Regions from separate parts of the Streptomyces sp. TLI_146 genome, predicted to be linked through region 2. Evidence: riboswitches for the same ligand, from Rfam matches in the RefSeq annotation. Region 2 holds a riboswitch; the other holds the start of a gene.
The links. Region 2 has a riboswitch for cyclic di-AMP ahead of BX283_RS18300 (transglycosylase family protein). Riboswitches for the same ligand answer to the same signal wherever they lie in the genome.
Positions count from the first base shown of each region.

Region 1: another riboswitch for cyclic di-AMP. It lies ahead of BX283_RS22305 (M23 family metallopeptidase); the one in region 2 lies ahead of BX283_RS18300 (transglycosylase family protein).

Region 1 is NZ_PJMX01000001.1:4,951,885-4,956,089, reverse strand. Features, by position in the region: gene BX283_RS22315 (PrsW family intramembrane metalloprotease) at 1-250, shown strand, start outside; gene BX283_RS22310 (aldo/keto reductase) at 263-1,207, opposite strand; gene BX283_RS22305 (M23 family metallopeptidase) at 1,269-2,348, opposite strand; cyclic di-AMP (ydaO/yuaA leader) riboswitch at 2,360-2,508, opposite strand; gene BX283_RS22300 (PP2C family protein-serine/threonine phosphatase) at 2,678-3,757, opposite strand; gene BX283_RS22295 (hypothetical protein) at 3,933-4,205, opposite strand, start outside.
Region 2 is NZ_PJMX01000001.1:4,071,379-4,075,583, reverse strand. Features, by position in the region: gene BX283_RS18310 (cytochrome P450) at 1-341, shown strand, start outside; gene BX283_RS18305 (transglycosylase family protein) at 473-1,459, shown strand; cyclic di-AMP (ydaO/yuaA leader) riboswitch at 1,674-1,920, shown strand; gene BX283_RS18300 (transglycosylase family protein) at 1,923-2,603, shown strand; gene eno (phosphopyruvate hydratase) at 3,046-4,205, shown strand, end outside.

The DNA of each region.
Region 1 (4,205 bases), 880 kb from region 2:
GGCGTTCCTGCGCCGCCGGGCCCGCCGCACCCAGGCGGGCCCGGACTTCACGGCCCGCGAACAGGAGCTCCTGCATCACCTGTGGGAGCGCCGGGCGGTGGCCGGGCCCGCGCTGCTCTACGCGGCGGGCGCGGCGGGCCGCATCTGGATCCCGCCCCAGCCGTACCCGTACGGCCACCCGGCGCCGTACGGACACCAGGACCCGTACGGATACGACCGGTCCTCCCCGTACAACCCGTATCTGCGCTGAGGCGGCGGGTGGCTAGGCCGAGGCGGTCTTCAGCTCGCTCAGCTCCGCGTCCGTGAGCTCCAGGTCGGCGACCGCGAGGAGCGCGGGCAGCTGCCCGACCGTACGGGCCGAAGCGATCGGCGCGACCACGGTCGGCTGGGCGGCGAGCCAGGCCAGCGCGACGCTCGCGGGCTCGGCGTCGTGCGCCCGCGCGACGCGGTCGAGCGCCGCGAGCACCTTCGTGCCCCGCTCGGTCCCCAGGTGCTTGGCGGCGCTCCCGGCCCGCGCGCTCTCGACGTCCTGGCCCGGGCGGTACTTGCCGGTGAGGAACCCGGAGGCGAGCGCGAAGTAGGGGACGGCGGCCAGGCCCGAGCGGCCCGCGGTGTCCTGGAGGGCGCCCTCGTAGGTGTCGCGGGAGACCAGGTTGTAGTGCGGCTGGAGGGCCACGTACTTGGCCAGGCCCTCGCGGTCGGAGAAGTCCAGCGAGTCCGCGAGCCGCTCCGGGGAGATGTTGGAGGCGGCGACCGCGCGCACCTTGCCCTCCCGCACCAGCTGGTCGAGGGCGGTGACGATCTCCTCGACGGGGACGGACTCGTCGTCGAAGTGCGTGTAGTACAGGTCGATGTAGTCGGTGCCCAGGCGGCGCAGCGACGCCTCGGCGGCGGCCTTGATGGTGGGGGCCGCGAGTCCCTTGAACTGCGGGTGCGCGCCGACCTTCGTGGCGACGACGACGTCCGCGCGGTTGCCGCGCGCGGCCAGCCACTTGCCGATGATCTCCTCGGACTCGCCGCCCTGGTTGCCGGGGATCCACGACGAGTACGTGTCGGCGGTGTCCACGAAGTTGCCGCCCGCGGCGGTGTACGCGTCGAGCACCGCGAACGACGCGGCCTCGTCGGCGGTCCAGCCGAAGACATTGCCGCCGAGGGCGAGCGGGAAGACGGAGAGGTCGGAGGAGCCTAGGGGGCGCAGAGAGGTCATAGGGGGTGAACGGGCGGTCGGGGCACGGCTATTCCGCGCTCCCGCTGCCATCGGACGCTCCCTACGGGTTCAGGCCCTTCGACTGGAGCCACGCCATCGGGTCGATGCCCGTGCCGCCCGGGGTGTGCACCTCCAGGTGCAGATGCGGGCCCGTCACGTTGCCGGTGGCGCCGACGCGGCCGATGGTCTCGCCGGTCGTCACCTTCTGGCCCGCGCTGACCGCGATCGAGGACTGGTGGCAGTACCAGAGCTCCGAGCCGTCCTCCAGCTCGATGACCGTGCGGTAGCCGTACGAGCCGGACCAGCCCGCCGACTTGACCGTGCCGCCGTGGATCGCCTTGAGCGGGGTGCCGGTGGGGGCGGCGAAGTCGAGGCCGGTGTGGTGGCCGGAGGACCACATCGAGCCGGCCTCGCCGAACGTCGAGGTGATCGTGTACGAGGCGACCGGGAGCGAGAAGCTCTTGGCGAGCTCGGCGAGCCGCGCCTCCTCCGCTTTCTTGGCGGCGGCCTCCTCGGCGGCCTTCTTCTCGGCCGCCGCCTTCTGCTCGGCGGCGCTCTGCGCGGCCTTCGCCTCGGACGCCGCCTTCTCGGCCGCGGCCTTCTCGGCGGTCGCCTTCGCCTCGGCCGCGGCGTCGTTCTGCTGCTGCTCGGCCTGCTGGAGGATGCGGGCGCGCAGGGCCTCGCCCGCGCCGGTGGCGCCGTGTTCGGCATCGGCCCGGGAGACGCCCGCCATGGTGAGGGGGGCGCTCGTGACGGCTCTGTCGGCCTGGGCGGCCGGGGAGGTGTCGGGCTTCTCGTCGCCCGCGATGTCGGATATCAGCGTGCCCACGCCCGGCAGCGACTTGACGTCGGGGAGGTTGTCCGCGACCGAGTCGGGCAGGGATATGGAGACCGGCGGCTTGCTCTGCGCACTGGCCATGCCGCCCGCGCCGACGGCCGCGATGACACCGACGCCGAGGACGGTGGAGCTGCGGGCGAGCCCGCCGCGCTGCTTGACGACCCGGTGCCGGCCGCGCGTGGCGGCGACGGAGTCCTCGGTGGGGTTCCACTCCTCCCACACCTCGGTGTCACTGGGCGCGGTCCCGTACAGGGAGACGGGGGGAACCGGCGGGGTGCCGAGGGCAGGCTCGTTGGACGCCACGGGGGCGCACTCCTTTCCTTCCTTCTCGCCTACCGGGTTAGCTGACGGGTTCGGAGCAGGAAGGTCTCCTACGGGCACCTCTTCGAAGGGACGAAGGTGCCCGATTCACCCCAAGTTGGTGGTTCCCCGGTTCCCTTGCGGGATTCGGCGCGTGCGCACGGTGCCGCCTCTGCGACGGCTGGGACGACCGCGCTGCGTTATCGAACGTTAATAGACAGGGGGACCGGATTCCAAGCAGTTCCCCCTGATCGTCGGGGGCAAGAGTTGACGGTGTGTCAATTGTTATGCGCAGGGGCGCTGTTCGACTACACACCGTTACGGCATGACGGTCACGGCACCACCGGCATCGTCCGCCGCCGCTCCGGCTGCCGCTCCCCGGGCCGCCCCACCGCGAGCAGCGCCATGTCGTCGCTCGCGCCCCCGCCCGTATGTCTGCGCACATCCTCGATCAGCGCGTCCAGGACCCGGTCGGGCCCGGGGAAGATCCGGCCGCGCAGCCGCTCGTGCGGGTCGTAGAAGACCCCCGGCGGGTCCACCGAGCGCGCTTCGGAGAGGCCGTCGGTATAGAAGAGCAGCGTCGCCCCGGCCGGGAAGGGGTAGGTGTCCGCCCGGTCCGGCCACACCCCCAGCTCCGCCATCCCCAGCGGCAGCGCGGGGTCGGACGGGGTGAGCGCGTCGAGCGCACCGTCGGGGTGGAGCAGCAGCGGCTCGGGGTGGCCCCGGTTCACCAGGCGTACGGGTCCGGCGCCGCGCGGGATCTCGGCGAGCACGGCCGTGGTGAACCCCTCGACGGCGTCCAGGCCGTCCCGCCGGGTGCCCTCGCGGGTGAGCGCGCGCTCAAGGCGCCCGGCCACGGCCTCCAGGGTCGCCTCCTGCTCGGCCGCCTCCCGGAACGCCCCGATGACCACGGCCACCGCCTCCACCGCCTCCAGGCCCTTGCCGCGCACGTCCCCGACGACCAGCCGCACCCCGTACGGCGTGTCCTGCACCGCGAAGAGGTCCCCGCCGATGAACGCGTCGGCCTGGGCCGCCTCGTACCGCGCGGCCACCTGGAGGCCCCCGATGCGCTCGGCGGGCGTCGGCAGCACGGCGCGCTGGGCGGTCTCCGCGATGACCCGGGCCGAGGCGAGGCGCTCGCCGCTGCGGCGCAGCATGCGGTTGATGAAGAGGGCGAGCGCGCCGACGGTGGTGACGGTGAACAGCTCGCTGACCGCCTCGCCGGTGCTGGGGATGTCGTGCAGATACTCCGTGGCCAGCACCGCCCCGACCGCCGACGCGCCCGCGACGGCGGTGCCGACCGGCCCGAAGAAGGGGGCCGCGATCAGGGGCGCGGCGGCGAAGAGGGCGGCGGCGGTCAGATCGGGCGGCGTACTCACGTCGAGGACGACCCCGACGACCAGCAGCAGCATGGGCAGCACGCGCACGAGGGCGAGCCGCCGGGAGCCGTCCCGGCCGCCGCCGTCCGATCGCTGCCGCACCTGTGGCCTCCAGCCCGTCCGCAGGGCCACCGACGTCCCGCGCCCCACCCAGGGTGTCGGGCGCGGCCGCACGCGGCGAGCCCACCTCCGCCAACCGGGTGCGGCTTCAGTGCCGCTCCGCGCCGGTCGCGATCAGCCGCGCCCGGCATCTGCGGGGCCCGGCCCGCCCCCGTACACAGGTCCCCCGGGCGTGCCGCCGGGCCGCGGGGCCGCCGTGCACGGAAGGGACGCCGCCCTTCGTGTACGAGGGCGCGGTCACCCAGGGCGGGGCGGGCGACAGGGGCAGTGCCAGCGGCAGGGACAGACAGATCAGCAGCGCGCACAGGGCGAGGAACAGCGGCCCTGCGGGCGCCTTCCGCCGCGTGGCCGCCCGCAGCAG
Region 2 (4,205 bases):
TCGGGGGGCAGGACATCGCCGCCGGCGACCCGGTCCTCGTCGTCCTCGCCTCCGCCGACCGCGACCCCGGCCGGTTCCCCGACCCGGACGTGCTCGACCTCGGCCGCCGCGACAACCAGCACCTCGGCTACGGCCACGGCATCCACTACTGCCTGGGCGCCCCGCTCGCCCGGCTGGAGGCGAGGACCGCGCTGGCGACCCTGTTGCGCCGCCTTCCTGACCTGCGGCTCGGGGCGGATCCTGCCGATTTGCGCTGGCGCGGCGGGCTCATCATGCGCGGACTGCGCACGCTTCCGGTCGAGTTCACGCCGGCTGGAACTGACGGTCCGTCAAAACTGTGACTTTGGCGTTATCGCGGGTGCATCGACTTGTGACAAGCGTTCGAGTACGGCTACGTTCACCCCTCGACTCGGGAACCGGGTTCCACACCCGGCTCGTCAGTCACAGACGTAGTCACACGGAAGGCCACAGCATGCGCTCCGGGAACGGACGGCACCGCCGACCCCGCCAGGCTCCCGCACTCGTCGTCGCGGCGGGGGTGACCGGCTCGGCCCTCGCCCTTCCGCTCTTCGCGGCGAGCGGCGCGAACGCCGCCTCGGCGACCACGTGGGACCGCGTCGCGGAGTGCGAGAGCGGCGGCGCGTGGAGCGCCGACTTCGGCAACGGACTGTACGGCGGGCTCCAGCTCTCGCAGGAGACCTGGCAGGCCTACGGCGGTACGTCGTACGCCGAGCGGCCCGACCTGGCCAGCCGCTCGCAGCAGATAGCCATCGCCGAGAAGGTGCTCGCCGCGAAGGGCCCCAAGGCCTTCACGAGCTGCTCGGCGGTCTCCGGACTCACCTCCGGCGCCGGCGCCCCGGCCGTCGACCCGGGCGCCACGCCCTCGCCGTACGTCCCCTCGGAGGAGGGGGCCGCGACCCCCGACGCCGCCACCCCGTCCGCGCCCGCCAAGACGGCTCCGGCGCCCACCAAGCCGTCCGGCTCGGTCTCCACCGCGCCCAAGCCCTCCACGACGCCGTCCAAGCCGTCCACGGGCACGAGCGGCGAGCCCGGGTCCACCACGCCCAGCGACCCCGCCACCGGCTCCACGGACTCCGCCTCCGGCGGCAAGCACCGCGGCACGCCGGACCCGGCCGAGGGCGGCACCCCCGCGACGACCGAGCCGGGCAATACGGACAGCACGCATGAATCGGGGCGGCACGCCTCGCGAGGTGACGCCGACTCACGCGAGTCGGGCGACGTGCTCACCGGGGGCGGCGACTACACCGTCCGCCCCGGCGACAACCTGTGGGACATCTCGCGCTCGCACAAGGTCGAGGGCGGCTGGTCCGCGCTCTACAAGGCGAACGAGAAGACGATCGGCACCGACCCGAACCTCATCCTGCCCGGTCAGAGCCTGGATCTGAGCCCCAACGAGAACCCGACAAAGACGGACAACCCGGCCCCGGCCAAGGGGTAGTTCAGGGGCCTATGTCCACTTCTGTGCAAGTGAGACATGGGTCTCTTTCCGTCAACTGGCGTGTCCCGTCGGTCCGGTACGGGCGATACGCCCCCGACCTGCGGAAACGGGTGTTCTGGAAGGGGTGCGGGGGGCGATTTCTCCCCGATGTGCCCCTTTGAACATCAGGGGTTGGTGTGTTTACGGTCGGAGCGCTCGTCACCACGGGCCCCTCCGACCGGAAACGCCGAATCCTGCCGTCGGTCGTGGGGAACAGTCGACGCTCGATGCGCCGTAGGCAGGAGCGGGGGACCCAAGGTAAGCGCCGGGCCCGGCCGTTGAGGGACGTACGCCACGCGGCGAGACGTACGAGACGGCCCAGGGGACCGGCTTGGGGTGAAGACGCGCCTTCCGGGGCGCGGCCGGGCCACTCACTCGCCCGAACCCGACAGCTCACCTCGCAGGCGTCGGTGAGGAGAACTCCATGCTGCTTTCCGGCAAGGGCAAGCACCGCCGCCCGTCCAAGGCCGTCCGCGTCGCCACGCTCGCCGGTGTCACCGGCGCGGCCGTCGCCGCCCCGCTGATGGCCGCGGGCTCCGCCTCCGCCGCCTCGGTCTCCACCTGGGACGCGGTCGCCCAGTGCGAGTCCGGCGGCAACTGGTCCATCAACACCGGCAACGGCTACTACGGCGGCCTCCAGTTCTCGCAGTCCTCCTGGGCCGCGGCGGGCGGCACGCAGTACGCCTCCCGCGCCGACCTGGCCACCAAGGGCCAGCAGATCGCCACCGCCGAGAAGCTGCTCGCCATGCAGGGGCCGGGTGCCTGGTCCTGCGCCGGTGCGGGCAACCTGACGGCCGGTGGCTCGTCCCCGGACGTGGACACGTCCGGCTCCGCCGCCGCCCCGAAGAAGGCGGCGCCCAAGGCCGCGCCCAAGGCCGCCCCGGCCCCGAAGCGCGAGTCCGCGCCTGCCTCGCGCGGCGAGTCCCGCCCGTCGCCGGTCAAGACCGGCGACGGCGAGTACAAGGTCGTCTCCGGCGACACGCTCGGCTCGATCGCCGCGGCCCACGGTGTGAAGGGCGGCTGGCAGAAGCTGTTCGAGCTGAACAAGGACGTCGTGAAGGACGCGAACCTGATCTACGTGGGCCAGCAGCTCCACCTGCGCTAGGCGCGATGCCGGGGTGCGGGGCTAAGTTTCGCGGCTGCGGGCTGTGGGTGGCTGAGCGCGCAGTTCCCCGCGCCCCTTGATCGCCCGGTCCGGGGCGGGCCCCTCGCTTCGCGGCTGCGGGTGATCGACGGCTGAGCGCGCAGTTCCCCGCGCCCCTACAGGGCGCCCCGCAGGGGCGCATTCAAGGGGCGCGGGGAACTGCGCGACCAGCCACAGGCGGCCCGCAGGCGATCCACGCCCCCGCCCCGCGAGGCCCGCTCAGCTGAAAGCTGAACCCGTCCCGCCCCCACCCCCGCCAGGGGGATTGTTTTGTTCGGGAACATTTTGCCCCCCGTTTCGTCCCACGGGCCGGTCGGTCGGCTGGCCGATGCCTCGGAGGCGGTTAGGCTCAGGGGTGCCGGACCACGCGGCCCGGCGTATTCGCGTCACATCCCAGAAGGAGATGCTCGTGCCGTCCATCGACGTCGTCGTAGCCCGGGAAATCCTGGACTCCCGAGGCAACCCCACGGTCGAGGTCGAGGTCGGCCTCGACGACGGCAGCACCGGCCGTGCCGCCGTCCCCTCGGGTGCCTCCACCGGTGCCTTCGAGGCCATTGAGCTCCGTGACGGCGACCCCAGCCGTTACATGGGCAAGGGCGTCGAGAAGGCCGTCCTCGCCGTGATCGAGCAGATCGGCCCGGAGCTCGTCGGCTACGACGCCACCGAGCAGCGCCTGATCGACCAGGCGATGTTCGACCTGGACGCCACGGACAACAAGGGCTCGCTCGGCGCCAACGCCATCCTCGGCGTCTCGCTCGCCGTCGCCCACGCCGCCTCCGAGGCCAGCGACCTGCCGCTGTTCCGCTACCTGGGCGGCCCGAACGCGCACCTGCTGCCCGTTCCGATGATGAACATCCTCAACGGTGGGTCGCACGCCGACTCCAACGTCGACATCCAGGAGTTCATGATCGCCCCGATCGGCGCGGAGTCCTTCTCCGAGGCGCTGCGCTGGGGTGCCGAGGTCTACCACACCCTCAAGGCCGTCCTGAAGCGCAAGGGCCTGTCCACCGGCCTCGGCGACGAGGGCGGCTTCGCCCCGAACCTGGAGTCCAACCGCGCCGCCCTCGACCTCATTCTCGAGGCCATCAAGGAGGCCGGTTACGCCCCGGGCAAGGACATCGCGCTCGCGCTCGACGTCGCCGCGTCCGAGTTCTACAAGGACGGCAAGTACGAGTTCGAGGGCCAGTCCCGCTCGGCCGCCGAGATGACCGAGTACTACGAGGGCCTGGTCGACGCCTACCCGCTGGTGTCCATCGAGGACCCGCTGTTCGAGGACGACTGGGCGGGCTGGAAGGTCATCACCGACAAGCTGGGCGCCCGCGTCCAGATCGTCGGCGACGACCTCTTCGTCACCAACCCGGAGCGCCTGGCCCGCGGCATCGAGGAGGGCTCCGCCAACGCCCTGCTCGTGAAGGTCAACCAGATCGGTTCGCTGACCGAGACCCTGGACGCCGTCGAGATGGCCCAGCGCAACGGCTTCAAGTGCATGATGTCCCACCGCTCCGGCGAGACCGAGGACGTCACCATCGCCGACCTCGCCGTCGCGGTGAACTGCGGCCAGAT